2 regions of the Candidatus Pantoea multigeneris genome follow, and region 1 is predicted to be linked to the other one. Evidence: predicted binding sites of a transcription regulator. Region 1 holds the regulator's gene; the other holds the start of a gene.
The links. The regulator CRP, encoded in region 1, controls carbon source genes, mostly activating them, when cyclic AMP is high. The targets are predictions, from matches to a motif close to ATGTGANNNNNNTCACAT.
Positions count from the first base shown of each region.

Region 1 (16,377 bases):
CTTCGTTTACAAACAACGCTTTCTTACCACTCACCGGGTGAGTACGAATCACCGGATGTGTCACTGGCGGGTTCTTATCCACCGCAAGTTGCAAACGCTGACGCTCCGCCTCGGTTTTACGGTACTTATATTCCTGGAACGACTTACGAATATCGTGCTCTGCCTGCAAGCCATTCAGCAACGTCTTGAACGGCTCAGACAGCGCGTTGTAGGCCGCAATATTGCTGGCCCACAGCGTATCGCCGCCGTTCTCGGGCAGCAGCCGGGCAGCCAACACGGCAATCGCCGGAGGCGTATTGATAAATGTCACATCGGTGTGCCAGTTATCGTTGTCGGGGGGATTATTGTCATCGGTATCCAACACGATAATCTCCTCCACGCCTTCGGCATGGGGATAGATAGGATGGATATGCAGATCGCCAAACCGGGCAGCGAAAGCACGCTGCTGCTGCGGTGTTAACGTCTGGTCACGCAGAAACAGCACCTGATGACGTAACAAGCCATGATAGAGCTGCTCAAACTGAGCATCGCTTAACGGGCGGCTCAAATCCAAATCATTCACCTGAGCGCCGATGTGCGGGCCCAGCGCGGTCAGAGATACTTTCTCACTCATTGCTGCTCTCCATTCCACGGGGTCAAACGGCGCTGTAACGCTCGCAGCCCCAACTCTAACGTAATTGCGATAACAGCAATCACCAGGATGCCCGCCAGGACCACATCGGTCGCGAGAAACTCACCGGCTGACTGCACCATAAAACCTAACCCACGCGTTGCACCTATCAGTTCAGCAGCCACCAGGGTTGACCAACCTACCCCCAACCCAATGCGTAATCCGGTCAGGATCTCCGGCAGTGCGCCGGGTAAAATCACAAAGCGTAATACCTGCCAGCGGCTGGCACCCAAAGCACGGGCAGCACGAATGCGTACCTGCTGGGCATTCTTGACGCCCGCCAGGGTGGATAACGTCACCGGCGCAAAAATCGCCAGATAAATCAGTAAAATCTTCGATGTTTCGCCAATGCCAAACCAGATCACCATCAGCGGTAAATACGCCAGTGGCGGCACCGGGCGGTACAGCTCAATTAATGGATCAAGTAAACCGCGAATGGTCGGGCTCAGGCCCATCGCAATCCCCACGGGCACCCCAATCAGCGCGGCGGCCAGCAAGGCAATCACCATACGAAACAGGCTGGCGGAAAGATGCTGCCATAGCGTGGCATCCATAAAGCCCTGTGGGCTGGCGACCATATACAATTTCGCCAACACCTGCTGCGGTGGCGGCAAGAAAATCGGGGCCACTAAACCCAGTGCCGTAATTGCCCACCACACCAGGACCAGCAGCGCCAGGCTCAAAAAACTCAGGCTTAACTGACGAGAAAAAGGCCAGCGCACACCACGGCGTGCCGTCTGGGTTTTATCCATTACCGCACTCATATGAACGCCTCACGTTGAGAAAACACCTGATTCAGGACATATTCCCGGCGCTCAATAAATGCCGGATCGGACTTGATGCTGCGGCACGGCTCACCGGCGGCAAAGCGCTGCCCAAAGTCCAGACGCAGACGTTCGGCCACCCGACCCGGCCCCGGCGACAGCAGCACCAATTCGCTCGCCAGAAACACCGCTTCTTCAATGTCGTGCGTAATTAACAAAATCTGCTTGCCGCTATCGCGCCACAGAGTCAGGAGCAGCGTCTGCATCTGTTCACGCGTAAATGCATCCAGTGCGCCAAACGGCTCATCCAGCAACAACAGTTGGGGATCGGTCGCCAGCGCACGAGCAATGCCCACCCGCTGGCGCTGTCCACCAGACAACTGCCAGATAAAACGTTGTTCCGCCCCTTCCAGGCCCACCTGCTTGATCAACCGCGTGGCGGTACGATGACGTTCAGCCCGGCCAACACCCGCAAGTTGCAGTCCAAAGGCAACGTTATCGATCACATTACGCCACGGCAGCAGGCCCTCATTCTGGAATACCACCCCACGCTCTGCTCCTGGCCCCTGAACCGTCTTTCCTTCCAGGGTAATGCTGCCGGACTCCACCGGTAAAAACCCGGCGATCAGATTCAGCAAGGTTGTCTTACCGCATCCGGACGGTCCCAGCACCACCATAAGTTCACCGTTGCCCAACTGCAGATTGATATCCTGCAACGCAGCCTGACCGGCATAACGCGCACTAAGATGGTTGATGCTGAGCATACTCGTCCCCTTATTTCTTAATCAGCGGCGCCACGAAACGTGAGGTCACGTACTGGCTGTAATCACTGGCTGCATCAGGCACTTTGCCCTGCTCCTTCAGGAACTGCGCCGTATCCACAATCGCTTTATCCACCGGTTTGCCCAACTGCTCAACCTGCTGTTCAGCCGTCAGATAGGTGTTGCCTTTCACCAACCCAGGGACGTCTGCTTCGGGCACACCACTCAGGCGAGCCAACTTCTGCAGGTACTCGGGCTGCTTGAGCCAGGCCTCTGGGTTATTCAGATAGGCCTGCTGTGCCTCAATCGCACTGCGGGCAAACGCCGTCACCACTTCAGGGTGCTTCTGCGCGAAATCTTTGCGCACTACCCAGACATCCAGCGTTGGGGAACCCCATTTGCCCACTTCAGAGGAGTCGGTGAGTACATTGCCGGTTTTCTCCAGCTCATTAACCGCCGGAGACCAGACGTAAGCGCCATCGATATCACCACGCTGCCAGGCCGCATTGATCGCCGCAGGCAACAGATTGATCAGCTGTACCTGGCCCGGCTTAATACCCCAGTGCTTCAGGGCGGCCAACAGGCTGTAATGGGAAGTGGAGATGAAAGGCACGGCAATCTTCTTGCCGATAAGGTCTTTAGGGGACGTGATCGACTTCTTCACGACCAGAGCTTCAGAACTGCCAAGCTGTGAGGCCAGCAGGAAGGCTTCAATGGGTAACTTCTGCGTTGCCGCTACGGCCAGCGGGCTCGAACCGATATTACCAATTTGCACATCGCCGGAAGTCAGCGCCTGTAATACACCGACACCGCTATCGAATTTGCGCCACTGAACATTCGCCCCGCTCTCTTTGGCAAAAGTGCCATCAGCCTGTGCCACCTTCGCAGGCTCAGCCGACGTTTGGTAGGCAACGGTGACGTCTACTTTTTCCGCGTTCGCGTGCAGTGTCACCAGGGCCAGTGCTGCGGCCAGAAGAGTCAAACGTGTTGCTGCCATGATATTCACCCCATCGATTCTTATGATGGATGCAGTGTCACAAGCGGCAGAAATTTCATAAAGGAATAAAAAATTATCCCTAATAGGAATTAGTTCTTAGATCATTGGCAGCAAAACACATGCAAAAAGCGCAAAAAAGAGGCGGCAAAGGGGAAATATGCAGGGCAGTTGAGCCTACCCTGCGAAGTACTCAGTAAAACAGGCACTTAAAGCCAGATTAAAATCACACAGGCTGCGGTCAATAACCCCATAGCGAGGTTAAACACGCGCCAGGCGCGAGGGCTGTGTAACAGTCGGCCAATCATGCTGCCAAACCCTAACCAGGCAATTCCCGCCACCAGATTCACCAACACCATGGCAAAACTAATCGCAATAACCGAACTACGCCAGGCATCGCCGGTCAGACTAAAACTTGCCACGGCACCCAATGCCATAAGCCAGGCTTTAGGGTTGATTAATTGCAGCAATCCGCCCTGCCAGAAAGGCATTGGCGAGGTCGGGCCAGTACCGGCTTCCAGGGTTTCGTATTCTGCGGTTGCAATTTTCCAGGCCAGCCATAGCAGATAAAGACTACCCGCGACTTTCAAAAACAGGTGTAATGAGGGATAGAGTAAGATCAAACCGCCAACGCCGAAGGCAACCAGCATCAACATGATCTGCATGCCGATCATGATGCCAATCATTAGCGGGATTGATCGGAGGAAGCCAAAGTTGGCACCAGAGGCCGTAAGTAACATATTATTAGGCCCCGGGGTAATAGCGGCAACCCACAAAAAGCCCAACATAGACAAGAAAAGACTTAATTCCATGAAATGGGTGCTCCTCACCCTAACCCAGCCTACAGGTGCTATGAATCAGAACAGCATAGAAGCCGTGAATTTTACACCACTCGCCGGCTTGCACAATCCACATCTACAGACCTTGCTGCCGCGCCTGCTCCGCCGTCGTGTCCATCTTAAACCACACTGGCAAAGGCTCGACTTGCCAGATGGCGATTTTGTTGATCTTGCGTGGAGTGAAGATCCCCAAGGCGCAAAGCATAAACCCCGCGTGGTGCTGTTTCATGGCCTGGAGGGCAGCATTCGTAGCCCGTATGCGCACGGACTGATGCAAGCCTGTCAGCAGCAGGGGTGGCTGAGCGTCGTGATGCATTTTCGCGGCTGTAGCGGCGTCCCTAACCGCCTGAATCGTATTTATCACTCTGGTGAAACCGAAGACGCGCGTTTTTTCCTTAACTGGCTACGCAGCACCTGGGGCGAAGTGCCGACCGCCGCCATTGGTGTTTCGCTCGGTGGCAATATGCTGGCCTGCCTGCTGGGAGAGCAACGGGGCGATATCCCCCTGGAGGCGGCGGTTGTCATCTCTGCGCCCCTTGAGCTGGAACCGTGCAGCGTTAAACTGGAGAGCGGCTTCTCGCGTTTCTACCAGTATTACCTGCTGACTCAGCTGAAAAAAAATGCGCTGCGTAAACTGCGCGCCTGGCCAGACTCCCTTCCCGTGGACCTGCTGCAACTTAAAGGCTTCCGCCGTCTGCGCGACTTTGATGATGCGGTCACTTCACGGGCGCACGGCTTTGTCGATGCTGGTGATTACTACCGCCGTGCCAGTGCCATGCCATTGCTCAAGCAGATCGAAACGCCGCTGCTGATCATTCATGCGAAAGACGATCCCTTTATGACCGATGCGGTGATCCCCAGCCATGAACAGCTATCGGCCAGCACCACTTATCAACTCACCACTCACGGCGGCCACGTTGGCTTCGTTGGCGGTAGCCTGCGTCGCCCACAAATGTGGCTAGAACAGCGGGTGCCGCAGTGGCTTACTCCCTGGCTGGAAGCAACAACATGATTATTCCCTGGCAACAAATTGACCCCGATACCCTGACGAACCTGATCGAAAGCTTTGTGCTGCGCGAAGGCACAGACTACGGCTTACAGGAACGCAGCCTGACACAAAAAGTGGATGATGTGCGTCGCCAGTTGGCGAGTGGTGAGGTGGTTTTGGTGTGGTCAGAACTGCACGAAAGCGTCAATATTATGCCGCGTTCTGAGTTTCGTGGCGGATAGCATCCGCCCGCATTTCGTGTTAACAATGCACATCGTCTGACTTAACAGGGAATCCATTTATGTCTGCCAGGCATCCGATTATCGCCGTGACCGGTTCCAGTGGCGCAGGCACAACCACCACCAGCCTCGCCTTTCGCAAGATTTTTCAGCAGCTACAGCTACAGGCCGCCACGCTGGAAGGGGATAGCTTCCATCGCTTTACTCGCCCTGAAATGGACATGGCGATTCGCAAAGCGCGCGATATGGGTAAACACATCAGCTATTTCGGCCCAGAGGCCAACGACTTCGGCTTACTGGAAAGCACACTCGCCGAATATGGCCGCAGCGGTCAGGGACAATCGCGTAAGTATCTGCATACCTACGATGAAGCCGTACCCTGGAACCAGGTGCCAGGCACCTTTACGCCGTGGCAGCCGCTCCCGCAAAACACCGATGTCCTGTTTTATGAAGGATTACATGGTGGCGTGGTCGCACAGAATCACGACGTTGCCGGGCAGGTGGATTTACTGGTGGGAGTCGTCCCTATCGTTAACCTGGAGTGGATTCAAAAGCTGATCCGCGATACCAGCGAGCGCGGCCACTCGCGTGAAGCCGTGATGGAGTCCGTGGTGCGTTCGATGGAAGACTACATTAACTTCATCACCCCACAGTTCTCGCGCACGCACATTAACTTCCAGCGCGTGCCCACTGTCGATACCTCAAACCCGTTTGCGGCGCGAGAAATCCCCTCACTGGATGAAAGTTTTGTCGTGATTCATTTCCGCGATCTGGAAGATATTGATTTCCCCTATCTGCTGGCGATGATTCAGGGCTCGTTTATCTCGCACATTAATACGTTGGTCGTACCGGGCGGCAAAATGGGGCTGGCAATGGAGCTGATCATGACGCCGCTGGTGCAGCGTCTGATGCAAGGTCGAGGTGTGGCTTAAGCCGCAATCACTTCATAGCTGTGGGTTATTTCTACGCCTTTGCCGAGCATAATCGCCACTGAGCAGTACTTCTCGGCAGAGAGATCCACCGCCCGCGCTACCGCTTTATCACTGAGATCTTTACCGGTGACGATAAAGTGCAGATTAATATGGATGAAAATACGCGGTGCTTCTTCACGGCGTTCTGAGGTCAGCTTCACTTCGCAATTGCTCACGTCATGACGCCCTTTCTGCAGAATGGAAACCACGTCGATGGCGCTACATCCGCCTGCGGACATCAGTACCAGTTCCATTGGGCTTGGCGCTTTATCGCCGGAATTCCCGTCCATAATAATCTGATGGCCTGAAGAAGACTCACCGAGAAAGGTCAGCCCCTCTACCCACTTTACTCTTGCCTGCATGTTACTTACTCCAGAGGTCGATTTGCCGCCAGAGTACGCCTCTCCCTGACAAACAGCAATCGCCTCCGAACCCAGACCCACCTCGTTGCAGCTGAAGCGAGACAACACAAGACAGTCGGCAAAAGCTGTGCTACAAACAGAGATGAAAATATTTTTCGTCACATAAAGGCGAAAACGGGGCGATGCTTATATTTCCCCGACATAATTTCCCATACTGGAAAACGGTTGATGATTTCAACGCCTGTCAGGGCTACCCTCCCTGTATTTTGGGCACGATTACAATAGAGGATGATCGCGAATGGTTCTCGGCAAACCGCAAACAGACCCTACACTCGAATGGTTCCTGTCCCATTGCCATATTCACAAATACCCATCCAAAAGCACCCTGATTCATCAGGGCGAAAAGGCGGAAACGCTTTACTACATCGTTAAAGGTTCTGTCGCCGTTCTTATCAAGGACGAAGAAGGGAAAGAGATGATCCTCTCTTATCTCAACCAGGGCGACTTTATCGGTGAGCTTGGCCTGTTTGAAGAAGGTCAGGAGCGTAGTGCCTGGGTTCGGGCGAAAACAGCCTGTGAAGTCGCTGAAATTTCTTACAAGAAATTCCGTCAGTTAATTCAGGTAAATCCAGATATTTTAATGCGCCTCTCTTCTCAGATGGCGCGTCGCCTGCAGGTGACTTCAGAGAAAGTCGGTAACCTTGCTTTCCTTGATGTGACCGGGCGTATTGCTCAGACGCTACTCAACCTGGCGAAACAACCCGATGCAATGACCCACCCAGACGGCATGCAAATTAAAATTACCCGTCAGGAAATCGGGCAAATTGTTGGCTGCTCGCGTGAAACGGTCGGGCGCATTCTGAAAATGTTGGAAGATCAGAATTTGATCTCCGCGCACGGCAAAACGATCGTCGTTTACGGCACCCGCTAATATTTTCTGATTTACGGCGCGAGGCTCTCCTCGCGCCGTCATTATTTATGATGAGCTGATGTGGCGTCGAATCATCTATCACCCCGAAGTTAACTATGCCCTGCGCCAGACGTTAGTGCTGTGCTTACCTGTGGCCCTGGGTTGGCTATTTGGCGATCTGCAAAAAGGCCTGCTTTTCTCGCTCGTGCCTGCCTGTTGTAACATCGCTGGCCTCGATACCCCGCATAAACGCTTCTTTAAACGTCTGATCGTCGGCGGTAGCCTGTTTGCCAGCGCCAGCCTGCTGATGCAATTTTTGCTGCTGAAGAATGTGCCATTACCTGCCATTCTGTTTGCACTTCCGTTGCTACTCGGCGTCTTAGGGGAGATCAGCCCACTGCATGCCCGACTGCTTCCCGGCACACTGATTGCGGCTATTTTTACCCTCAGCCTGATTGGCCGCCTGCCGATCTGGGTTCCTCCGCTGCTCTACATTGGCGGAACGTTATGGTACGGCTTGTTTAACTGGCTCTGGTTCTGGCTATGGAAAGAGCAGCCGCTGCGCGAGTCCCTCAGCCTGCTGTACCGCGAACTGGCAGACTACTGCGATGCTAAATATACCCTGCTGACCCAGCTCACCGATCCGGAAAAGGCGCTGCCACCGCTGTTGGCTCGCCAGCAAAAAGCCGTTGATTTGATGAATACCTGCTATCAGCAGATGCACATGCTGGCCGCCAGTCGCAACAACAGCCACCAACGTCTGAAACGGGCGTTCCAGGTCGCGCTGGATTTACAGGAACATATCTCCGTCAGCCTGCATCAGCCCGAAGAGGTGCAGAAACTGGTCGAACAGAGCCACGCTGAAGCGGTTATCCGCTGGAATGCGAAAACCATCTCTGCCCGCTTGCGCCTGCTGGCCGATGACATCCTTTACCATCAGCTACCAGACCGCTTTAACATGGATAAGCAGCTGGGTGCGCTGGAAAAGATCGCCCGTCAACATCCGGGGAATCCGGTGGGAAGCTTTTGCCTCTATCACTTCAACCGGATTGCCCGGGTACTGCGCACCCAAAAACCACTCTATTCCCGAGACCTGATGGCAGACCGCCAGCGCCGTCTGCCACTGCTCCCTGCGCTGCGTAGCTACTTGTCGTGGCGCTCCTCAGCGCTGCGCACCGCCGGGCGCTTTGCCGTGATGCTGATGTTTGGTGCCAGTCTGGGGTTACTGTTCAACGCACCCAAACCTTACTGGATTCTGATGACCATCATGTTCGTCAGCCAGAATGGCTATAAAGCCACACAGGTCAGGATTCAACACCGGGCTGCGGGTACGTTTGCCGGTCTGGTGATTGCCGCCGCCAGCCTTCACTTTGCGGTTGCGGAGTCGCTGGTGCTGCTGACCATGCTGGTGATTACCTTTGTCAGCTACCTGTTCACCCGCAAGTTTTACGGCTGGTCGATGATTGGCTTTACGGTAACAGCGGTGTATTCGCTGCAACTGCTGGCGCTCAACGGCGCACAGTTTTTACTCCCGCGCCTGCTGGATACGCTGGCCGGTTGCCTGATTGCATTCGCTGGCATGATTTGGCTGTGGCCACAGTGGCAAAGCGGCCTGCTGCGGCAAAATGCGCATGACGCGCTGGAAGCAGATCAGGAAGCCCTGAGGATGCTGCTGGGACCGGAACAGAGCGCGGAAAAACTGGCTTATCAACGGGTCAAAGTTAACCAGGCACACAACTCCATGTTTAACTCGCTTAATCAGGCGATGCAGGAGCCGGGCTTCAATGCGCAGTACCTCAAAGACATGCGTCTGTGGGTAACGCACAGCCAGTTCATCGTTGAGCATATCAACGCCATGACCATTCTGGCGCGTGAACACACCATGCTGCCACCCGCCATGGCCGAACGTTATCTACAGTCTTGCGAAATTGCCTTGCAGCGCTGCCAGCAGCGACTGGAGTATGACGGCCCAGGACAGCAAAACAACGTCATGAGCGAAGCAGAAAACATTAATGAAGGGGCAATGACGGTGCTCGAGCTGCACGTGAAGCGCATCATCGGCCATCTCAATGTGATGCATACCATCTCATCACTGGCCTGGAGCCAACGGCCGCATCACGGCCACTGGCTGCTGCCGCTGCTGCGTAAACGTCAGGATAATCAGCAATAAAAATGCCAGCACAAGGCTGGCATTGCTAACGCGGTAAACGCGGAATCAGGCAAACAACACTTTCTCGATGGCACGGGCGAAACGTGCCATGCCTTCTTTGATGTCTGCGCTCTCAATCACCAGCGAAGGCGCAAAGCGGATCACATCGGTGCTTGCCGTCAGGATCATCACCCCTTCTGCGGCTGCGGCATTGAGAATATCGCGCGCGCGGCTGGCATATTCTGGTTTCAGCACCGCACCAATCAGTAACCCTTTACCGCGAATGCCGTTAAACACGTGCAGTTTGCTGTCGATCTCATTCAGGGCAGCAACAAACTCTTCGCGCCGTGCCTCTACGCCGTTCAGCACTTCTGGTGTGTTGATAATATCCACAGCTGTTTCAGCAATTGCACACGCCAGCGGGTTGCCGCCATAAGTGGTGCCGTGTACGCCTGGTGCCATGACTGACGCGATTTCATTGGTGGTTAACATCGCGCTGACCGGGAAGCCGCCGCCCAGGGCTTTTGCCGTGGTCAGAATATCCGGCTTAACGCCGTAATGCTCATAGGCAAACAGCTTACCGCTACGGCCCATCCCGCTCTGAACTTCATCCAGCACCAGCAGTGCCTGATGCTCATCACACAGCGCACGCAGGCCCTGAATAAATTCTGGTGTTGCTGGCATCACGCCGCCTTCACCCTGGATTGGCTCAACAACAATCGCGCAGGTGTGGTCGTCGATGACCGCTTTAACTGCTTCCAGATCGTTGAACGGCACATGGACGATATCTGCCGGTTTTGGTCCAAAGCCATCGGAGTACTTCGGCTGACCACCTACAGAAACGGTAAACAGCGTGCGGCCGTGGAACGCGTTATGGAAGGCAATAATTTTCGTTTTGTAGGCGTGGTGCTTTTTAAACGCGTAGTAGCGAGCCAGCTTAAATGCGGCTTCGTTGGCTTCAGCACCGGAGTTAGCGAAAAACACGCGATCGGCAAAGGTGGCCGCGATAAGTTTGCTGGCAAGGCGCAACGCTGGCTCATTGGTGAACACGTTACTGGTATGCCACAGCGTTTCGCCCTGCTTTTTCAGGGTTTCCACCAGTGCCGGATGGCAATGGCCCAACGCCGTCACGGCGATGCCGCCGGAGAAATCAACGTACTCTTTGCCCTGCTGATCCCAGACGCGGCTGCCCTGCCCTTTCACCGGCACAAATTGCGCTGGTGCATAAACAGGCAATATAACGTTATCGAAAGTTTCCCGCGTTACCGCAATTTTATCCGTTGCCATTGACGACCTCATGTGATGAATGGTTGTGGCTAAGTGCAATTCTAGTCAGTAAATATGAATAATAAATCACTCAAAGGCAAACAGAACTTCACTGCCGCAGGAAATTACGCAGCAACTGATGCCCCTGTTCACTCAGAATACTTTCCGGGTGGAACTGCACGCCTTCCAGCGGCAACGTACGGTGCCGCAATCCCATGATCTCATCCTGCTGTCCATCGCGTTCACTCCATGCAGTGACGACGAACTCCTCAGGCAGCGTGTCAGGGGCAACCACCAGCGAATGGTAACGTGTGACCGTGAGCGGATTATTCAGGCCCTGGAAGACGCCACTGTCATCGTGACGGATCGCCGATGTTTTTCCATGCATGGGCACCCTGGCGCGAACCACAGCGGCCCCAAATGCCTGCGCGATTGCCTGATGCCCCAAACAAACGCCAAGAATCGGTAAACGACCGGCGAAATGGCGGATAGCTTGTAACGAGATACCGGCTTCACTGGGTGTGCACGGGCCGGGCGAAATCATTAAGTGGGTCAACGGCAGTGCTTCTATCTGTTCCAGCGTAATGGCGTCATTGCGCGTCACCTGGACGTCAGCGCCCAGTTCACACAAATACTGATAGAGGTTCCAGGTGAAAGAGTCGTAATTGTCGATCAACAGTAGCATGGGTCATTTTCCGCAGGATAACCCGACTATTCTACGTGTTTTATCCCGGTGATTTTTTACTTTTAAGCGAAACAGCGGGGATTTGTAGGAGAGATAAGCAGCTGGAAAACAGCTTCCAGCCGCGAGGTGGCTGGAAGCTGATACAGGGTGTTATTACGGCACAATTTTCGCCGACAGAATCACAACCGGTTTCACTGGCACATTCTGGTACGGGCCGACATCTTTGGTTGGCACCTGAGCGATCTTATCTGCGACATCCATGCCTTTGATCACTTTACCAAACACCGCATAGCCAAAATCACGTTGACCGTGATCGAGGAAAGCGTTGTCCGCCACGTTGATAAAGAACTGGCTGGTCGCGCTGTCTTTATCGCTGGTACGGGCCATAGAGATGGTGCCACGCTTGTTAAGCAGGCCGTTATCCGCTTCATTCTTGATCGGGGCGTTAGGCTGCTTCTGCTGCATATCCGCAGTGAAGCCGCCGCCCTGCAACATAAAGCCAGGAATGACGCGGTGGAAAATGGTGTTGTTGTAGTAGCCACTGTTAACGTAATCAACGAAGTTTTTTACTGAAACCGGGGCTTTCTGGTTATTCAGTTCAAGTTCGATATTACCGGCTGAAGTGGTGAGCAGCACATGCGTGTCGCCTTTAGCGGCCAATGCCTGAGCAGAAACAGAAGTAAGTGCTAACAGCGCGAAGGCTGCCGTCAAAGTACGTTTCAACATGAAAGATTCCTTACCTGGGAAAGCAACACAAAAACTTGCCTGATTTTAAAGAGCAGGAACCACAAGAGCCAGCGTTTTACTTTTTTTTACGTAGCCCTCTACGATCGCGCAAAGATCGTTATCGGATCTTATTTGTGACCCAGATCACACATAAGATGAAATATGAAAGCAGTGTTACAGGGATCGTTTATTAAGATCACAGTTGCGCTTACAATTCCTGACACTTTTTTCGCCAACTGCGACTCACACAGGTTCTTAAATGACAAATCTAAATCGTATCGGCCTTACGTGGATAAGCTTCTTTTCCTATGCCCTGACCGGTGCGCTGGTTATCGTCACTGGCATGGTAATGGGTGACATTGCCAAAGACTTTGGTGTTCCCGTTTCCAGCATGAGCAATACCTTCACCTTCCTCAATGCCGGTATCCTGGCTGCCGTGTTTTTAAATGCCTGGCTGATGGTGATTGTGCCGTTGAAGCGCCAGCTGATCTTTGGCTTTGTGCTGATGGTACTGGCAGTTGCGGGCCTGATGATGAGCCACGACCTGCGGATGTTCTCACTGTGCATGTTCGTGCTCGGTGTCGTGAGCGGCATTACCATGTCGATTGGTACATTCCTGATTACCCATCTGTATGAAGGTCGCCAGCGCGGCTCCCGCCTGCTGTTTACTGACTCATTCTTCAGCATGGCCGGTACGTTGTTCCCAATTCTTGCGGGCGTGCTGTTAGCGAAGCACCTGCCGTGGTACTGGGTATATGCAGCGATTGGCGGCCTCTACGTGGCCATTTTCGTGCTGACGCTGCGTCTGGAATTCCCCGTGCTGAGCAAGCCTGCGGCGCAGAAAGATCAGCCGAAAGAGAAATGGGGACTGGGTGTGCTGTTCTTAGCCATTGCGGCACTGTGCTATGTCCTCGGCCAGTTGGGCTTTATCTCGTGGGTGCCGGAATACGCCAAGACGCAAGGCATGAACATTGATGATGCTGGCAAGCTGGTCAGTAACTTCTGGACCGCCTATATGATTGGCATGTGGGTATTCAGCTACCTGCTGCGCTTCTTCGATATGCAGCGCATCGTGATGGTTCTGGCGGCGGTTTCAACGCTGCTGATGTTCTGGTTTGTTTCCAGCACCGAAGTCACCATGCTGCACTGGATCATCATGCTGTTAGGCTTCTTCTCCAGCGCCATTTACACCACCATTATCACCCTTGGCTCGCTGCAAACCCGCGTCTCATCACCTAAGCTGGTGAACTTTATTCTGACGTGCGGCACTGTGGGCACCATGTTGACCTTTATTGTCACCGCACCGATTGTCGATGCAGGTGGACCACACGCGGCGCTTTACACCGCCAACGGTCTGTATGCGACGGTGTTTGTGATGTGTGTGCTGGTGGGCTTTGTTACCCGCCATCGCCAGCACAGCAAAATTGCGCATTAATCTGCGATAAAGCATGACCTTAAGGGCGGACAGCGCAAGCTGCCCGCCTTTTTTAACGCCGGAAGTTCACCGCTTCACGCTCAGCCAGGTAGATATGACTTTCCGTTGGCCGGGTTTGCGCCACTAGCTTGCCAAAGCGCAACGAATAACGGACCGGCACCTGCCTGCGCACCGCATCAAAACCACTCTCCGCAGGCAGAATGATCAGGCTGGCCGGGAGGCCAACGGCAACGCCATAGTTGTCTAGTTGCAGGGTTTTGGCGCTGTTGTCCGTGATCAGGGCCAGGCTGCGATCGATCTGTTCGTAGCCCATCAACTGGCACACATGCAGCCCCATATGCAGGACCTGCAACATATTCGCGCTGCCGAGGGGATACCAGGGATCGAACACATCGTCATGGCCGAAACAGACGTTAATGTCTGCTTCCAGCAACTCCTTCACCCGAGTGATACCGCGCCGCTTGGGATAGCTATCGAAACGGCCCTGTAAATGAATATTCACCAGCGGGTTGGCAACAAAGTTAATCCCTGAAAGTTTTAACAGGCGGAACAGGCGCGAGGTATAAGCCCCGTTATAAGAGTGCATCGCGGTGGTGTGACTGGCCGTCACTCGTGCACCGTTGCCATCACGGTGCGCCAATGCGGCCACCGTTTCGACAAAACGGGACTGCTCATCATCAATTTCATCGCAGTGGACATCGATCAGTCGATCGTAGCGGTTCGCCAGGGTGAAAATCTTGTGCAACGACTCTACGCCGTATTCGCGGGTAAACTCGAAATGCGGGATCGCGCCAACCGCATCCGCACCCAACCGTAAAGCTTCTTCCAACAGGGCTTCGCCGTTTGGATAGGAGAGAATCCCCTCCTGCGGAAAGGCTACGATCTGGATATCTATCCATTCGGCCATGTCACTTTTCAGCTCCAGCAGCGCTTTCAGTGCCGTCAGGCTGGGATCAGAAACATCCACATGGGTACGCACATGCTGAATGCCGTTCGCAATCTGCCACTTTAGGGTTTGCCGTGCGCGCTGTTTTACGTCTTCATGGCTGAGCATCGCCTTACGTTCCGCCCAGCGTTCAATGCCTTCAAACAGCGTGCCGGACTGATTCCAGGCAGGCTGCCCGGCGGTTTGCGTGGTATCGAGATGAATATGCGGTTCAATCAGTGGCGGGTAAGCGATGCCAAGCTCTGCATCCAGTACATCGTCACCACACATCGGCTGTTGTTGGGGGGTGATAGCCGCGATACGGCCTTGAGAGATTTCCAGCTGCCATAACCCTTCACGTTCGGGCAAGCGCAGGTTGCTGATCCATTTCGGTGACGTCATTGCCTTCCTCTCCAGTTGGATGGGTCAACAAATAAACTAGCACGGAACGGAAGAAAAACCCGCGCCTGACTGGCGCGAGTTAACAGAGGAAAAACTTACGGCTGAGCGACGAAACCTACGGCTTCGTAGACTTTTTTCAGGGTTTCCTGCGCATGGGCACGGGCTTTGGCTGCACCGTCACGCATAACCTGGTTGAGGAAAGCTTCGTCATTGCGATAACGGTGATAACGTTCCTGCAACTCAGACAGCATGCCAGAAACGGCTTCTGCCACTGCACCTTTCAGGTGACCATACATTTGGCCGTTAAATTCCTGCTCCAGCTCAGCGATGGTTTTGCCGGTCACGCCTGAGAGGATATCCAGCAGGTTAGAAACACCGGCTTTGTTCTGCACATCGTAGCGGATGACAGGTGGCTCTTCGGAATCGGTTACCGCACGTTTGATCTTCTTCACGACAGCTTTCGGATCTTCCAGCAGGCCGATCACGTTATTACGGTTATCATCCGACTTAGACATTTTCTTGGTCGGTTCCAGCAGTGACATCACGCGGGCACCAGACTTCGGAATAAACGGCTCTGGGATCTTGAAGATATCGCCATACAGCGCGTTAAAACGTCCGGCAATATCGCGGCTCAGCTCGAGGTGCTGTTTCTGATCTTCACCTACTGGCACCTGATTCGTCTGATACAGCAGGATATCCGCCGCCATCAGTACCGGGTAATCAAACAAACCGGCGTTGATGTTCTCTTCGTAGCGGGCAGATTTGTCTTTGAACTGCGTCATACGGCTCAGTTCGCCGAAATACGCGTAGCAGTTCAGGATCCAGCTCAGCTGCGCGTGCTCAGGGACGTGGGACTGAACAAAGATGGTGCTCTTGTTCGGATCAATACCACAAGCAAGGTAGAGAGCCAGCGTATCCAGCGTGGCTTTACGCAGCTTCTCTGGATCCTGTCGCACGGTGATCGCATGCAAATCAACGATGCAGTAGATGCAGTGATAATCATCCTGCATCTGCACCCACTGACGTAGCGCACCCATATAGTTGCCAATGGTCAGTTCACCGGAGGGCTGTGCGCCGCTGAAAACGATGGGTTTCATACTCATATCCTGATAATTACAGCCCGAGCGCGGGCAGAAGTTGGTCGAAAGAGTCCAGAGTCAGATCCGGCTGGCTCAGGGAGATAGGTTCACCGTAGTTGTAGCCAAAGGTCATGGCGACATTCGGGACACCCGCCGCCTGTGCGGCCTGAATATCATTACGTGAATCACCGACAAACAGCAGCTGATGCTGA
Region 1 is NZ_VWXF01000013.1:18,391-34,767, forward strand. Features, by position in the region: gene tauD (taurine dioxygenase) at 1-613, opposite strand, end outside; gene tauC (taurine ABC transporter permease TauC) at 610-1,434, opposite strand; gene tauB (taurine ABC transporter ATP-binding subunit) at 1,431-2,198, opposite strand; gene tauA (taurine ABC transporter substrate-binding protein) at 2,209-3,192, opposite strand; gene F3J40_RS21735 (LysE family translocator) at 3,399-4,001, opposite strand; gene F3J40_RS21740 (hydrolase) at 4,042-5,040, shown strand; gene F3J40_RS21745 (YheU family protein) at 5,037-5,258, shown strand; gene F3J40_RS21750 (phosphoribulokinase) at 5,318-6,187, shown strand; gene F3J40_RS21755 (OsmC family protein) at 6,184-6,588, opposite strand; gene crp (cAMP-activated global transcriptional regulator CRP) at 6,887-7,519, shown strand; gene F3J40_RS21765 (YccS/YhfK family putative transporter) at 7,578-9,668, shown strand; gene argD (bifunctional acetylornithine/succinyldiaminopimelate transaminase) at 9,714-10,934, opposite strand; gene F3J40_RS21775 (aminodeoxychorismate synthase component II) at 11,023-11,598, opposite strand; gene ppiA (peptidylprolyl isomerase A) at 11,752-12,324, opposite strand; gene tsgA (MFS transporter TsgA) at 12,584-13,759, shown strand; gene F3J40_RS21790 (cytosine deaminase) at 13,812-15,086, opposite strand; gene trpS (tryptophan--tRNA ligase) at 15,182-16,183, opposite strand; gene F3J40_RS21800 (phosphoglycolate phosphatase) at 16,200-16,377, opposite strand, start outside.

Region 2 (16,377 bases), on a different contig from region 1:
CACAGTTACACACCTGCCCGGTATTGATGACGCGCGAGCTGACTATGGCCTTTACCGCCAGGTCAAGATCGGCATCATCCAACACGATAGCGGGCGCTTTCCCCCCCAGTTCCAGCGAAACTTTGGTGACGTTTTGTGCCGCCGCGGCCATGGTGGCCTGACCGGCTCCGACGCTGCCGGTCAGGCTGACCATCCCCACTTTCGGGTTTGCGGCCAGCTCATGGCCCACTTCGGCACCATAGCCATAGACGAAGTTGATCACCCCGGCCGGTAAACCAATCTGTTGAATCACTTCAGCAAACAGCTGAGCGTTGTTTGGCGTCAGTTCGCTGGGTTTGATCACAATGGTATTGCCGGTCACCAGTGCCGGTGCAGCCTTACGGGCGATGAGAAAGAACGGGAAGTTCCAGGGCAAAATGCCGGTGGTGACGCCAATGGCTTTCTTAAACACAAAGATATTTTCATTCGGGCGGTCGCTGTTAATGATTTCGCCTTCATAGCGGCGTGCCCAACCCGCCATATAGTCGAGATAGTCGGCGGTAAACAGCACCTCGGTCTGGGCCAGCGCCTGCGTTTTTCCGCCTTCTGCAACGATAGTGGTGCTGATTTCGCTGGCACGCTGACGGATCCCCGCCGCAATTTTTTGCAGCCAGACGCCGCGTTGCTGGGCGGGCAAGGCTTCCCATGCAGGCTGCGCCTGTTCCGCCGCTGAGATCGCAACCTGGGCCTGATATGCGCTGCCCTGAGGGATACGCGAAATCAGCGCTTCCGTTGCGGGGTTGATGACTTCAATCCATTTGTCATTTTCGCCACTGACAAACTGGCCGTTAATGTAGTGCTGCAGGTGCTGGGTCATGGCAAATCTCCACGGTACTGGGTTTGTTAATCCGGTCTAGCGTGGCGCAGCGGGTGCTTTGCTGCCTTTGTCTGGATGCCAGTGCGCTGGGCAGTTTGGCAGCTATGCGTCATTTGACGTGATGGGCTTTGCATTCAGCAGGTTTTGTCGTGAATACCGCCATCGGCTTTGTGCGAGCGCACACAGTAGGCGTGATAAAAACATGAATAATAAGGCACTTATCTGCGCTAATGCCCCATGCGCCTGAGATAGTTGAATTTGTGATCGCGCAGCAGGCGAGTCACCTGATTTTGCCACAGCAACCGCGTTCCCGGCAGCCATTCAAAGGCTGAACGATTCCTGAGCAACGTAGACTGCCTGCGATATCGGGAGAGCTGCACTCTCCTGTGGGCCGCAATCAGACGAAGGAATAACAATGAACAGTGCCATTCTTGCAGGTATCTTCTGGCATTTGGTGGGGGCGGCCAGTGCCGCCTGTTTTTATGCCCCTTTTAAACAGGTCAAACGCTGGTCATGGGAAACCATGTGGTCGGTGGGCGGTGTTATGTCGTGGCTGATTTTACCCTGGGCGGTCAGTGCCACGCTGTTACCGGATTTTTGGGCCTACTACAGCAGCTTTAGTCTTTCGCAGCTGTTACCGGTGTTCCTGTTTGGCGCGATGTGGGGTGTCGGCAATATTAACTACGGTTTGACCATGCGCTACCTCGGCATGTCGATGGGGATTGGTATTGCTATCGGCGTGACGCTGGTGGTCGGGACGCTAATGACGCCGCTGTTACAGGGGCGTTTTGCCGAGCTGTTTGCTTCAACCGGCGGACGTTTAACCCTGTTGGGTGTACTGGTCGCACTGATTGGCGTCGGTATCGTGACCCGTGCCGGGCTGTTAAAAGAGCGCGCGCTGGGGATCAATGCGCAGGAGTTTAACCTGAAGAAGGGGCTGGTGCTGGCGGTGGTCTGCGGCATTTTCTCCGCCGGCATGTCATTTGCCATGGATGCGGCAAAGCCGATGCATGAGGCGGCTGCGCAATTAGGCATTAATCCGCTGTATGTGGCGCTGCCTAGTTATGTGGTGATTATGGGCGGCGGAGCCTTGGTGAATCTGGCGTACTGTTTCTTCCGCCTCGCCACCCGGCCTGAGCTTTCGGTACGTCAGGACTTCTCCGTTGCTCGTCCGCTGTTGCTGGCCAACATGGCGTTTGCCGTGCTGGGTGGCACCATGTGGTATCTGCAGTTCTTCTTCTATGCCTGGGGCCACGCCAAAATCCCGGCGCAGTACGATTTTGTCAGTTGGATGCTGCACATGAGCCTGTATGTGCTGTGCGGCGGCCTGGTCGGCTTAGTGATGAAAGAGTGGAAAGCGGTGGGACGCCGTCCCGTGGGCGTGCTGTCAATTGGCTGCGTGGTCATTATCATCGCGGCCAATATTGTGGGCCTGGGAATGGCGAACTGATCGACCTGACAACAGCGTGCCAGCCGCAGGGGCAGAATGCAGGGCTGGCCGATGTAAAGTAGGTTTCAGGTGAGACGGCAAGGCAACCCCGCAGGGCGAGCAGAAGCGATAAACTGCTGCCGCCAGGCGCTGGGTGACAGGCCGGTTTCGCGCACAAATACCGCAGAGAAGTAGTTGCTGTCATCAAAGCCGCAGCGGGCAGCGATTTCACTGATCAAACACTCTCGCGTCCGCAGCAGATACTTCGCCTGGCACAGTTGCAGTTGACGCAGATAATGGCTGGGTGTCATCCCGGTATGCTGGCGAAACAGCTGTTTCAGCGCACGCTCGCTGAGCTGGTTTTGTTGACAAAAACCCGCCAGATCGAAAGGGCGATCAATGGATCCCTGGAGTGCCGACATCAGCAAATCCAGCTGCTCGCCTTCGGGCAGTGCCCAGGGGCGGTCGGCGGCGTAGACGTGGCGGCGTAAAATCAGCGCCAACTGCAAAAACAGTGCCTCCGCGAGCTGAATGGAGAGAGGATCGTTCTTACGGCATTCCCGTTCTAACTGGGTGACAACACCACGCGCTAATGCCAGCCCGCGCGTGGTAAGACGCCAGCACACCGGGCTTTCCGCTGTGCGCGCCGGGATCAGTTGCGCCCAGTCAATGCCGAGGGAAAACCGATCACGGCAGTAGAGGATATTATCCAGTACCAGATCGTGTACGCTGTCGTAACTGTGGCAGTCATCATCCTGGATAAAAAACACATCCCCGCAGGTGACCAGCCATGGACGATCGTTATGCACATGTAAGCCGTTACCGCGCCAGACAATAACAATTTCGCTGAACGTGTGGCGATGTGCCGGAAAAGAGGGCTGAGGCAGGCGCTCAGCCACCGTAACCGGCAGCGTATCACCAGGAAAATAATCCTCACGCTGTAGGATCAGCGACATTCACAGGCTCCTTATGCCATTTGCTGACGCTCGGTGCGCGGTGCGCAACCAAATTCGCGGCGAAACAGGGTCGAAAAATGATTACTGTCGCCAAAACCGCAGTGAAAAGCGATATCCGTGATACGCATTTCACTGTGGCGCAGCAGATGACGCGCTTGTAACAGGCGTAAACGATTCAAATACCGTTGTGGGGTATGGCCGGTCTGCTGTTTCATCTGGCGGTGCAGCGTGCGCAGCGACAGAGAAAAACGGTCAGCCAGCGCCTCCCAACAGACCTCCTCACTGTAATGTTCTGCCAACCACTCCAGCAAGCGATGCAGACGCGCTTCCTGATCATCCCCGTGTAAATTGCGAGCTGCATCACGTAACAGCAGGAGCAACTGCAAAAAAAGCTGTTCCTGCTGCGCCTGGCGCTCAAGTGACCAGCAGCCTTCAGGTTTCATCGCCGACACCAGCGCCAGTCCTTGCTGCATCACTCGTTGATTGACACGCCACTGTGCGCTGGCATCGCTGTCAGGCAGCAGATCCTGTAGGCCGGAGAGAAAGCGGAAAGCATTTGCCCCGCGATACAACACATTGGTCAGACAGAGGTTGCTGGTTTGCTCATATAAGTGCCGGTCGTGGTCACGAATAAAGCAGACCGATCCTGCGCTCAACGTCTGCGGCTGACCGTTGAAAACGTGGATGCCGGAACCCTGTTCGACCAGCACAATCTCGCAGAAATCATGGTGATGCTCAGGAAAAGCCTGCTGGGGGACGCGGGGTTCAACCGCAATAGAAAAATTACCCGCCGGAAAAAAATCAGCGCTATGTAACACGGTCATTATCGCCTCCATGGTGATTAACACCTGTGTAACCGAGTCTAAACAACGGCCTGTGGGCTGACCTTGAAAATTTCACCGTAAAACGCAGGAAAACTGCGCGTAATTCAAGAATCTCGCGTTGGCTGTTAAAACTGCGGTGGCAGTCACATCATCGCCTTTCCTCAGTTTGTGATCTGTTTCACGAACACCTTTGTGCATCTGCCACCTTTAAAGGGCGTCTGGCAGATGGCGGAAGGTGGCTGGAGGCCGCGCTCCGTAGGCTAACCCCATGACTACAGAGGGTGAAGCCGTTATGAGTACGCGCAATATCGTGGCGATTGATTTAGGTGCTTCCAGCGGGCGAGTGATGCTGGCGCAATGGCAGCCGACGGAGCAGTGCATGGTGCTGCGTGAAGTTCGACGTTTTGTGAATCAGCGACGCTATCAGGCCGGTTATGACTGCTGGGATCTGGACAGCCTGGAAGATGAAATCCGGGCAGGGTTGGCGCAGTTGGAAACCGAAGGCGTGGCCATCGACAGCATCGGTATTGACACCTGGGGCGTGGACCTGGTGCTGCTGGATGCGCAAGGTGAACGCGTGGGTGCCGCCGTGAGCTATCGCGATCCGCGCACACAGGGTTTGATGCAACAGGCGATAGAGCAATGGGGAGCCGCGGCCCTGTATCGTAAAACCGGCATTCAGTTTCTACCGTTCAACACGTTATATCAGCTGCGCGCACTGCATCAGCAGCAACCAGACTGGGTAGCGCAGGTGAAACATGCGCTGCTGATACCCGACTATTTCCACTACCGTCTGACCGGCAACCTTCACTGGGAATACACCAACGCCACCACCACCCAACTGCTCAACCTCGACAGTGGCGAGTGGGACAGAGAGCTACTGGCGTGGGCGGGCGTTAACGCCAGTTGGTTTGGCAACATTCAGCCACCGGGTCAGGCAGTTGGCCACTGGCGTAGTCCGCTGGGACGTGACGTGCCGGTGATTGCCGTCGCCACGCACGATACCGCCAGCGCGGTTCTGGCAACGCCCCTTGAGCATGACCACGCGGCGTATCTCTGCTCAGGAACCTGGTCACTGATGGGCTTTGAAAGTCTCCAGCCTTACACCGATGCCACCGCACTGCGCGCCAACGTAACCAACGAGGGCGGGGCGGAGGGGTATCGTGTACTGAAAAACATCATGGGGCTGTGGCTGTTACAGCGGGTGTGCGCGGAACTGGCGATTGATGATCTGCCCACGCTGGTGGCTGAGGCGCAGCAACAGCCCGCCTGCCGTTGGCTGATCAATCCCAACGCGAGCCGTTTTATCAACCCCGACAACATGGTCGCTGAAATTCAGAATGCCTGTGCCGAACAGGGGATGCCGGTGCCACAGTCAGCGGCCATGCTGGCACGCTGTATCTTTGACAGCCTGGCGCTGCTCTACCGTCACACCTTACAGGAACTGGGCCAGCTACGCGGCTCGGCCTTCAGCCAACTGCATGTGGTGGGAGGAGGGTGTCAGAACCGCTTTCTCAATCAACTGACCGCCGATGCCTGTGGCGTGCCGGTGCTGGCCGGTCCCGTTGAGGCCTCCACGCTGGGCAATGTCGGCTGCCAACTGATGGCCACCGCCGCCCTGGCCGATGTGCCAGCGTTACGCCGGGCAATTCGGCAAAACTTTCCGTTAGAAACCTTTACCCCGCAATCGGGCAGCACCTTTGATGCCTGCCAGGTGCGCTTTGCCGCACTGTGCCAACCCATGAAGGAACTCGCTTATGACAAAGCTGATTGAACAGGCTTATGAACTGGCGCGCGAGCGCTTTGCCGCCGTTGGCGTTGATACCGAACAGGCGCTGGCGCGTCTGGATACCCTTCCCGTCTCGATGCACTGCTGGCAGGGTGATGATGTGCGTGGTTTTGAAAACCCGCAGGGAGCTTTAACCGGCGGGATTCAGGCGACCGGCAACTACCCAGGCAGAGCGCGTAACGCAACCGAACTGCGTGCCGATCTGGATAAAGCCATGTCACTGATCCCCGGCCCTAAGCGCCTTAACTTGCATGCTATCTATCTGGAAAGCGATCGCCCGGTGGCGCGGGATGCCATCGAACCCCAGCATTTTGCTCACTGGGTCGAGTGGGCAAAGCAGCATCAGCTGGGGCTGGATTTCAATCCCACCTGTTTCTCTCATCCCCTAAGTGAAGACGGGTTTACCCTGGCACACCGTGATAAGGCCATTCGCCAGTTCTGGATCGACCACTGCAAGGCCAGTCGTCATATCTCTGCCTCTTTTGGCAAGCAGTTGGGCTCGCCCTCCGTCATGAATGTCTGGGTGCCTGATGGTATGAAAGATCTGACTGTTGATCGCTTTGCACCACGTCAGCGATTAATGGCGGCGCTGGATGACATCTTCAGCGAAAAACTGGATCCGCAGCATCATCTGGATGCGGTAGAGAGCAAGCTGTTTGGTATTGGAGCAGAGAGTTACACCGTGGGATCCGGCGAGTTTTGTCTGGGCTATGCCACCAGCCGCCAGGTGGGGCTGACGCTGGATGCAGGACATTTCCATCCCACTGAAGTGATCTCCGACAAAATCTCGGCTGCCGCGTTGTATGTACCGCGTTTGCTGCTGCACATTAGCCGTCCGGTACGTTGGGATAGCGACCATGTGGTGCTGCTGGACGATGAAACCCAGGCGATTGCCCATGAAATCGTGCGTCAGCAGCTGTTCGACAAAGTGCACATCGGTCTCGACTTCTTCGATGCTTCGATCAATCGCATTGCAGCCTGGGTTATTGGCACGCGCAACGCGAAAAAAGCGCTGCTGCGCGCCCTGTTGGAGCCGACGGATCAGCTGCGCCAACTGGAAAATCAGTCTGATTACACCTCGCGGCTGGCCCTGCTGGAAGAGCAAAAATCGTTGCCGTGGCAGGCGGTGTGGGAATCCTGGTGCTTGCGTAATGATGTCCCGGCGGACGCCCGCTGGCTGAACGAAGTACAGCACTATCAACAACATATTCTGAGCCAACGTTAAGGACATATTATGCACGCAATTCTTTCTTCCTGGTTTGTGCAGGGAATGGTCAAAGCCACCAGCGATATGTGGCTGAAAGGCTGGGATGAGCGCAACGGGGGTAACATCAGTCTGCGCCTGCTGGACGAAGAGGTTCAGCCGTTCTCGGCGGATTTCTACGACGAACCGCGCTGCGTTGAACTGTCTCAACCGGCCCCCGCCCTGGCCAACTGCTGGTTTCTGGTGACCGGGTCGGGCAAATTCTTCCGTAATGTGCAGTGCGATCCGGCGGATAGCCTGGTGCTGTTACAGGTGGACGATCGTGGGCTGTCTTATAAAATCCACTGGGGATTAAGCAACGGCGGCCTGCCGACCTCAGAGCTGGCTTCACACTTCCAGTCGCACAGCGTGCGTAAAGTGAACTCACAGGGGCAGGATCGGGTGATCATGCACTGTCATGCGACCCACTTTATGGCCCTGAGTTATGTGGTGGAGCTGGACTCCGCACGCTTTACGCGTTTGCTGTGGGAGGGCAGTACCGAATGTCTGGTGGTGTTCCCGGATGGCGTCGGCATTCTGCCGTGGATGGTACCGGGCACCGATGAAATTGGTCGCGCTACGGCAGAAAAAATGGCGCAGCACAGCCTGGTCATGTGGCCTTTCCACGGCATTTTTGCCGCAGGACCGACGCTGGATGAAACCTTTGGCCTGATTGATACGGCGGAGAAATCCTCGCAGGTGATAGCCAATGTTCTGGCGATGGGGGGAATACGTCAGAGCATTACCACCGAACAGTTGATTGCACTCGGCAAACGTTTTGGCGTACAGCCGTGGCAGGCAGCGATTGAGGTCGGGCCAGCCCGTGTTGCGTAAGGCGTTTGTGATGCAGGTCAACCCGGACTGCCATGATGAGTACGCGCGTCGGCATAACCCCATCTGGCCGGAGCTGGCGCAGACGTTGAAAAGCCACGGGGCGCACCACTATGCAATTTGGCTGGATGCACAGCGTAACCTGCTGTTTGCCACGGTGGAGATTGAGTCGGAAGCGCGCTGGCAGGCGATTGCGGCAACGGAGGTGTGCCAGCGATGGTGGGCTTCGATGGCCGCATTAATGCCCTCGAATGCGGATAACAGCCCGCAAAGCAGTGAGTTAACGCAGGTGTTTTGGCTGGAATAGCCGCAGGGCACCCATAAAAAAAGCACCCCGGTGGGTGCTTTTTTTTGCGCGGGTCAAAGGCTTAACCGTTGGTACGCAGCTGCGGGTAGCGGCGGAAACTCCATACACACCAGAGCAGTGCCACCAGCGCAATCGCTGATCCGACATAACCCACTTCAGTCATGTCCAGATGCTCGCTCACCTGGTTACCCAACAGTGCGCCCGCGCCGATGCCGATATTGTAAATCCCGGACATCAGTGACATCGCGACGTCCGTGGCATCGGGAGCCAGTGACAGCACGCGGACCTGCATGGCAAGGTTGATCATCATCATCGCCATACCCCAGAAAATGCACAGCGCAATAATCGCCACCGGGTGCACGGCGGCAAACAACAACAGCCCCATACTCAGCATGACAATGGTCAGGGTACCGATCAGCAACAGGGTCGGGAATTTATTGCCTAACGAGCTGAACAGTACGCTACCGATGATCCCCGCCGAGCCAAACAGCAGCAACAGCAGGGTGGTAAAGTTCTCACCGCTGTTCGCCACCATCTGCATAAACGGCTCAATGTAGCTGTAGGCAGTGTAGTGGCCGGTCACGATCAGCGTGACGAGCAGATACATGCTCACCAGCGCCGGGCGACGGAACAGCAGCGGCACACTGCTCAACGAACCCGTATGCTCACTCGGTAAGCGTGGCAGGATTTTGATCGCCATCACCAGCAGCACCAGCGCGGAGACGCCAATCATGCCAAAGGTGGTACGCCAGCCGAGATACTGTCCAACCAGGCGGCCAATGGGCACACCCAATACCATTGCCAGTGCGGTGCCGGTTGCCAGCATACTCAAGGCCTGGGTCTTTTTCCCGGCCGGGGCAACGCGAATCGCTAATGAGGCGGTAATTGACCAGAACACCGCATGGGAGAGCGCAATACCAATACGTGACAGCACCAGCGAAGAGAAGCTCCACGCCACACTGGACAGCACATGGCTGGCAATAAACACCAGGAACAGAATGCTCAGCAGCAAACGACGTTCCACGTTGCGCGTCAGCAGCATCATGGGCAGGGAGAGCAGTGCCACCACCCACGCATAGATGGTCAGCATAATGCCGACGTCTGCCGTCTTCATCGAAAAGCTGCTGGCGATATCAGACAACAGGCCAACAGGGACAAATTCAGTGGTATTAAATACAAAAGCGGCTACAGCCAGCAGTAAAACTCGTAGCCATGCCGTCTTACGGGATACAGTAGTTGGTTGCATGAAGTTCAGGTTCGCCAGGAAGAAATTCGATGCCGAAGCACAGTGTTAGAGTGACAAGGATCACAAAACGCGCTTATTGTGGACGATATTTCCGGGTATGCAAACCCTAAAACCGCAATTTATACCTGAATATTTTTTATCGCCCCAGGACGAGGCGATAGCTGGAGGTTATTACCCTTTACGTTTTGATGGCATCATTCGTAACAACACATTATCTTTCATAACATAGTGATGGAATAACGCGGCAGCGGCATGTAAACCAATCAACCAGTATCCGGCCGTGGCGAGGGTTTCATGCCAACTTACCAGGCTATCGACTAATTCAAAATTCGGTTCACTGGCGACCGGCATTTGAATGCCGAACAGCCACCAATCGCGTCCGCGTAAATAGCGTGAAGACAGCCCCAGCACCGGCAGGATAATAAACAGCAGGTAAATGGCTAGATGGGTCAGGTGTGCCATGCCGGTTTGCCAGGCGGGTGGCTTAGGCTCGATGGCTGGCGTGCGGTGGCGCAGGCGTTGCACCAGACGCAGCAACATCAACACCAGCACCGTGGTACCTGCGCTGAAATGGGTAATAATCAACGTAAAGCCGAGTGTTGAACCGCGTTGGGCAAAACCACGAAACTCCATGGTGTAATACGCCACAACAACCAGTAGAAATGTCAACCAATGTAAAGTTATCTGTGAGCTGGCATATTTATTCGTGCGCATGGTGATAATTTCCAGAGTATTGTTTGCGCCTAAGATAGCGCATCGCAAAATGCAAACTTAACAAACTGATGCAGAATGACTGAGTCTATTTAAAATGAATGCGAAAAAAGATAAATCTTAATAAAACCTTAATTTTCTACAACATGACGTCGCATTGGGAGTGGGCAACAGGTCGCGCAACCCACGGCGTTGGGGAAATATTTTTGTGCCTGATGGATGGCATCATTAGGCGCGTAAAAGGTACCTAAAAATTGCCGGTCATTACTGTCAGGTAAAAATCGACAGTCAGCCGCATGAACCACATGATGGTCTGCATAATCAGCCTGTTTAGAGACGTAATAAAAAGCCGCCATAGCGCATCCTTATTGCCTGGGAACGATTAATTTGGATGAGTATAACGAGGAACCAGGGAATATGTTATAGCGGAGAGAAGCTTAAAGGGCGCTGGCGCGCCCAAGACTACAGAAGTTACAACTTTTTACCCGCCAGATGTGCGCCTACCGCCAGCGCGCCCAGCAGCAGTGTGGCGATAAACAGCGTGATGCCCAGCCAGCCAAAATTGTGCCAGAACACACCCCCCAGGGTACCGGCAATGCTGGAGCCCGCATAATAGCTAAACAGATATTGTGACGAAGCCTGGCCTTTCGCGCGTCGCGCGCGTGGTCCAATCCAGCCGCTGGCAACGGAGTGGGCGGCGAAAAAGCCGGCGGCAAACAGCATCATGCCGGGGAAAATTACCCACAGCGAATTTACCAACGTCAGCAACAGACCTGCCAGCATAACGGCAGTGGAAAACAGCATTACCGGGCCACGTCCAAAGCGCGCGGTTGCCGCCCCAGCCCGTGGCGAACTCCATGAACCGGTAAGATACACCACCGATAACAAGCCTACCGAGGCCTGGCTCAGTGACCAGGGTGCCGCCAGCAGACGATAACCGATATAGTTAAACAGCGTGACGAAAGCGCCCATCAGCAGAAAACCTTCGGCAAACAGCCACGGCAGACCGGCATCACGCCAGTGCAGACGGAAATTAATCAGCAAATTGCGCGGGCGCAGTGGCACCGGACGAAAATGACGAGATGCCGGTAAAATTTTCCAGAACATCACTGCGGAAGCAAAGGCGAAGCAGCCGATCAGGGCGATAGCGATACGCCAGTTAAACATGTCGGTCAGTACGCCGGTAATCAGGCGTCCGCTCATCCCACCAATCGAATTACCGCTGATATAAAGCCCCATGGAAAAGGCGATCACGCTGGGGTGAATCTCTTCGCTCAGATAGGTCATTCCAACGGCGGCAACCCCGCTCAGTGAAACGCCAATCAGTGCCCGCATCAGCAGAATGCCGTGCCAACTGGTCATCGTAGCGGAGAGCAGCGTACAAATAGCGGCCAGCATCAGTGCCACCACCATGATCGCCTTGCGCCCCACAGCATCAGAAAGCGGGCCGGTAATCAGCAGTGTGAGCGCCATCAGGCCGGTAGAAATTGACAAAGAAATACTGCTGGCGGCTGGTGACACGCCAAATTGCTGTGACAATACCGGGAGAATCGGCTGCACACAGTAGAGCAGGGCAAAGGTCGCAAGTCCGGCGGTAAACAGTGCCAGCGTCACACGCATAAATTGTGGCGTACCACGGGTGATCCAGCTATCTGATGCGAGAGAGGTTGAAACAGGCGCTTGCGTAATCTCGTCGTCGAGGATCACTGCCTGAGAGGAGCGGTTCACACTATATCCTTGGTTGGGAAAGCAATTTAATGTGGGTTAATCGTAGGAAAGTGAGATTATGTTGTCTAATATATTAATAATCTCAAATAAGACGTTTAAAATATGAATATCGAGCTACGTCATCTGCGCTACTTTATTGCGGTGGCTGAAGAGCTACATTTTGGCCGCGCCGCGCAACGGCTCAACATCTCGCAACCGCCGTTAAGCCAGCAAATCATGCAGTTAGAACAAGAAACCGGTGCCCGATTGTTCGCTCGCACCAATCGCAGCGTGCAACTCACTGCGGCGGGACATCAACTGTTACTGGATGCGCGCGCGATCTTGCAACAGGTTGAACTGGCCGCCGCCCGCGCTGCACGTCTGCACCGGGGCGAAGAGGGCACATTGCGTATTGGCTTTACCTCTTCTGCGCCCTTTACCCGTGAAGTTTCCGATGCGCTGTTTCAGTTTCGTCAGGCCTGGTCGCAGGTACACATTGAGATGCAGGAGATAAACACCCGCCAGCAGTTGGACCCGCTGCACGACGGGCGACTGGATCTCGGCGTGATGCGTAACACGCCGCTGCCAGCGGATTTGAATCATCAGCTACTGTTGCGGGAACCGCTGTATGCGTTGGTACACTGGGCGCATCCTCTGGCCGATGAGGAGTCCATCTCAATTCGGGCATTGGCGCAGGAACCGTTTGTGTTTTTCGACCCGCAGGGTGGCACGGCGCTCTACAGTGAAGTGCTGGCGCTGTTGCATCGCTACCAGATAAAACCGTACATCACGCAGGAAGTGGGCGAAGCCATGACCATTCTTGGCCTGGTCGCCACGGGGTTAGGGGTGTCAATTTTACCGGCCTCATTCCGCCGTGCTAGGCTTACCGATGTGGTTTGGTTACCGTTGCAGGAAGAGGATGCGTTATCCGAGTTGTGGCTGGTGTGGTCAGCGACGCGTGAACCCACCGCGCAGATGAAACATATGATGCAGCTGTTACAGAGAAAGTAACGGATTTGTGCGGTAAATCACAAAGTTAATCAATAATTTGACGCTGAACGGCAATCTCCCGCACCATGACCCTAGAATTATTTAGCAGCGCGAAATTACTCAGGAGCAGTTGGTGAACTCGGACAGTCAGCCTGGTCACGTGGACCAGATAAAACAGACGAATGCTGGCGTGGTGTATCGACTTATCGATCATTATGGCCCGGTTTCGCGCATTGAACTGGCGAGACTGGCGCAACTGGCCCCTGCCAGTATCACAAAAATTATCCGCGAAATGGTCGATGCCCATCTGGTCAAAGAAGCACAGTATGCCGAGCCAGGTAGCCGTGGCCGTCCGGCGACGGGGCTGGTACTGGATACCGCAGGTTGGCATTTTCTCGCATTACGTTTGCATCAGAACACCGTTACCATCACCCTGCGCGATCTCAGTACGCAAACGCTGGTAGAAGAGCAGCACGGGTTACCACATGATGGGCAACAGCCATTGTTAGCCCCGTTAACCGAGTTGATTGAGGCATTCTTCACCCGCCATCAACAACGACTTGAAAGGTTGACTGCGATTGCGATAACCCTGCCAGGGTTGAGTGACAACACGCCAGAGAGTGCAGCGCATGAACTGCCGTTAGCGCAGGCGTTGACGCAGCACACCGGGTTACCGGTGTTTATCCAGCAAGAGGTTTCCGCCTGGACGCTGGCTGAATCCCTGTTTGGCGCAGCCTTTGGTGCGACAGAGGTGATTCAACTGGTGGTGGATGACACCGTGGGCGCAGGCATCATTTGCGACGGGCAGTTGCTGCACAAGAAAGGTCGCGCGCGGGTAGAGATTGGACACATCCAGGTTGAGGCGCAGGGGGCTCTTTGCTCTTGCGGCAATCGTGGCTGCCTGGAAACCGTCGTCAGCCGCGCCAGCCTGTTGCGTTTGCTCAGCCAGCGCCTGCCGTTTCACCCGGAAAGTCTGTTAAACACTGAAACGCTGAGCATAGAAGCATTATGCAACGCGGCGCTGCAAGGTGATGGGCTGGCAACCGAATTGATCACGCAAACCGGCGAGCATCTTGGGCGTATGCTGGCCACGCTGGTTAATATTTTCCACCCCCAGCACATCCTGCTGGGTTCCCCTCTGAATGCGGCGGCGACGCTGCTCTATCCCGCCATCGGCCAGGCCTTACGTCAGCACGCGCTACCGGCTTACCATCAACAGTTGCAGCTCTCACCGACCGCCTTTCCCGAACCCGGCACTCTGGGCGCAGCGGCATTAATTAAAGATGCCATGTATAACGGCTCGCTGCTGGTTCGGTTGTTACAAGGATAGCGCCGCATGCACCCTGGCTGTGCACGCAATGCCACCGTGTGAAACAATTCGCTGCACCTTTATGATCCATGAATCATAAGTTTCATTGTGCGGATGAAAATTAACAGCTTTAAAATCAGGTGATTGCGGAAAATATTGCGTGACAGTACGTTGCCTGGCGCAAAAAATGCAACAGACAGGGCAGAGAGTTACTTTAAGGAAGCCCTGTTATGTCGCACTCATCGGAAAAAGGATTGCTGTATGGCCTGGAAGCGCGCATTGCGCCGCTTCCGGCGTTCATTGCCGCACTACAACATGTGCTTGCCAGCATGGTGGGGATTATTACGCCACCCCTGATTATTGGTGGCGTTCTCGGGCTACAGGCCTGGGTGCCTTACTTGATCAGTATGTCACTGCTGGTTTCGGGCCTTGGCACCTTCTTGCAGGCGCGCCGTATTGGCGGTATCGGTGCCGGGATGATCTGTCTGCAAGGCACCAGCTTTGCTTTTCTCGGCATCATTCTGTCCACCGGGTTAATGTTAAAAGCGCAGGGGGCCTCGCCCCAGCAAATGCTGGCGATGATCTTTGGCTGCAACCTGGCCGCCGCGCTGGTGCCGATTGTGGTCAGCCGCTGTATGGGCGTGCTGCATAAAATCCTGACGCCGGTGGTCACCGGTACGGTGATTACTTTGATCGGCATCAGCCTGATTAAAGTCAGCATGACGGACTGGGCCGGAGGCAATCATGCGGCCGATTTTGGCGCGCCAGCCAATCTTGCCCTGGGGGCGTTAACCCTGCTGGTGATTGTTGCACTTAACCGCAGCCGTCTGCGTTGGGCGCGTCTGGTGGCGGTGGTCGCAGGGATTGGCGTGGGGTGTGCAGTGGCGGCCATCACCGGGCATGCTGCGTTTAAATCGGTGGCCGAGGTGCCGTGGCTGGCGTTGCCTGGCTTCTTCCACTTTGGCTTCGCCTTTAGCTGGTCGCTGTGTTTGCCTATTGCCCTGGTCTCTTTGATCAGTGTCATCGAAGCGGTGGGGGATTTAACCGCCAACTGCATGATTTCTCAGCAACCGATCAGCGGCGAATCGTTTGAGCGTCGGTTGCGTGGTGGCATCATGGCCGATGGGGTGAGCTGTATTCTGGCCGCTGTTTTTTCTGCCTTTCCTAACACCACCTTTGCGCAAAATAACGGTGTGATTCAAATGACCGGTGTTGCCAGTCGCTATGTGGGCATGGTGATTGGGCTACTCCTGGCGTTACTGGGGCTGTTCCCGGTGATTGGGGCCGTGGTGCAGCAGATCCCGCCGCCGGTATTGGGTGGGGCAACGTTGGTGATGTTCGGTAGCGTGGTGGCGGCAGGGATTCGCGTCATGACGCAGCGGCCATTAGGACGCCGGGAAATGCTGATTATCGCCATTGCCTTTGGTGTTGGACTGGGTGTGGAAGCGGTCCCTGATGCGTTGAAGCAGTTGCCACCGATGATCGCTAATCTGTTTGGTCATGCCGTGACCACGGGCGGGGTGCTGGCGATGGTGCTTAATTTACTGTTGCCAGGGGAAGAGCGTCCGGTCACTGTCCCGCAGGGCGAGACTCAAGGGTAAGGATCTGCGCCGTAGCAGAGAAGCTACGGCGCACCTTTTCAGGCACCAATGCGGCGGCGAGTACGTCCGGAGCTGAGGTAATCGGCGATGTAATCCTGCGAAATCTCACCGGTATAGCGGCCCTCTTCATCGACGATGGGCATCCACACCAGGTTGTGTTCATACAGTTTTGACAGCACGATACGCAAGTTTTCCTCCGCACGTCCCGTGACTTTGAAAGGGTGCAGCAGGCTGGCACACTCTCCGCTGGCATGACGTGCCTCGCGGCGTTTAACGAACCCTAGCGGCTTGCCAGCGCTATCAACCACGGTCACCGAACGCATATCATGTTCATCCATCGTGGCAAACGCTTCACTTAACGGCGTGCTGCCCTGCACCGTAATGGTAGGTTGCTGATCGGTCACGTCACCGGCCTGAACCAGCAACAACCGCTTCAGCGTTCGGTCCTGGCCGACAAACGATCCAACAAAGTCATTCGCGGGTTTTGCCAATAGCTCGTCAGGGCTGGCGCACTGAATGATTTTGCCCTGACCAAACACCGCGATGCGGTCACCCAGCTTCAGCGCTTCATCAATATC
Region 2 is NZ_VWXF01000003.1:379,155-395,531, forward strand. Features, by position in the region: gene aldA (aldehyde dehydrogenase) at 1-856, opposite strand, end outside; gene rhaT (L-rhamnose/proton symporter RhaT) at 1,272-2,306, shown strand; gene rhaR (HTH-type transcriptional activator RhaR) at 2,372-3,241, opposite strand; gene rhaS (HTH-type transcriptional activator RhaS) at 3,253-4,065, opposite strand; gene rhaB (rhamnulokinase) at 4,358-5,839, shown strand; gene F3J40_RS10590 (L-rhamnose isomerase) at 5,823-7,079, shown strand; gene rhaD (rhamnulose-1-phosphate aldolase) at 7,089-7,931, shown strand; gene rhaM (L-rhamnose mutarotase) at 7,921-8,235, shown strand; gene F3J40_RS10605 (sugar transporter) at 8,297-9,481, opposite strand; gene cybB (cytochrome b561) at 9,653-10,195, opposite strand; gene F3J40_RS10615 (hypothetical protein) at 10,324-10,548, opposite strand; gene ynfM (multidrug efflux MFS transporter YnfM/SxtP(Kp)) at 10,664-11,920, opposite strand; gene F3J40_RS10625 (LysR family transcriptional regulator) at 12,023-12,910, shown strand; gene mlc (sugar metabolism global transcriptional regulator Mlc) at 13,023-14,219, shown strand; gene F3J40_RS10635 (nucleobase:cation symporter-2 family protein) at 14,429-15,799, shown strand; gene osmV (osmoprotectant ABC transporter ATP-binding protein OsmV) at 15,838-16,377, opposite strand, start outside.
Region 2: F3J40_RS10605 (sugar transporter) is a predicted target of CRP. The motif match lies at 9,530-9,547, and genes of this name have one in related genera.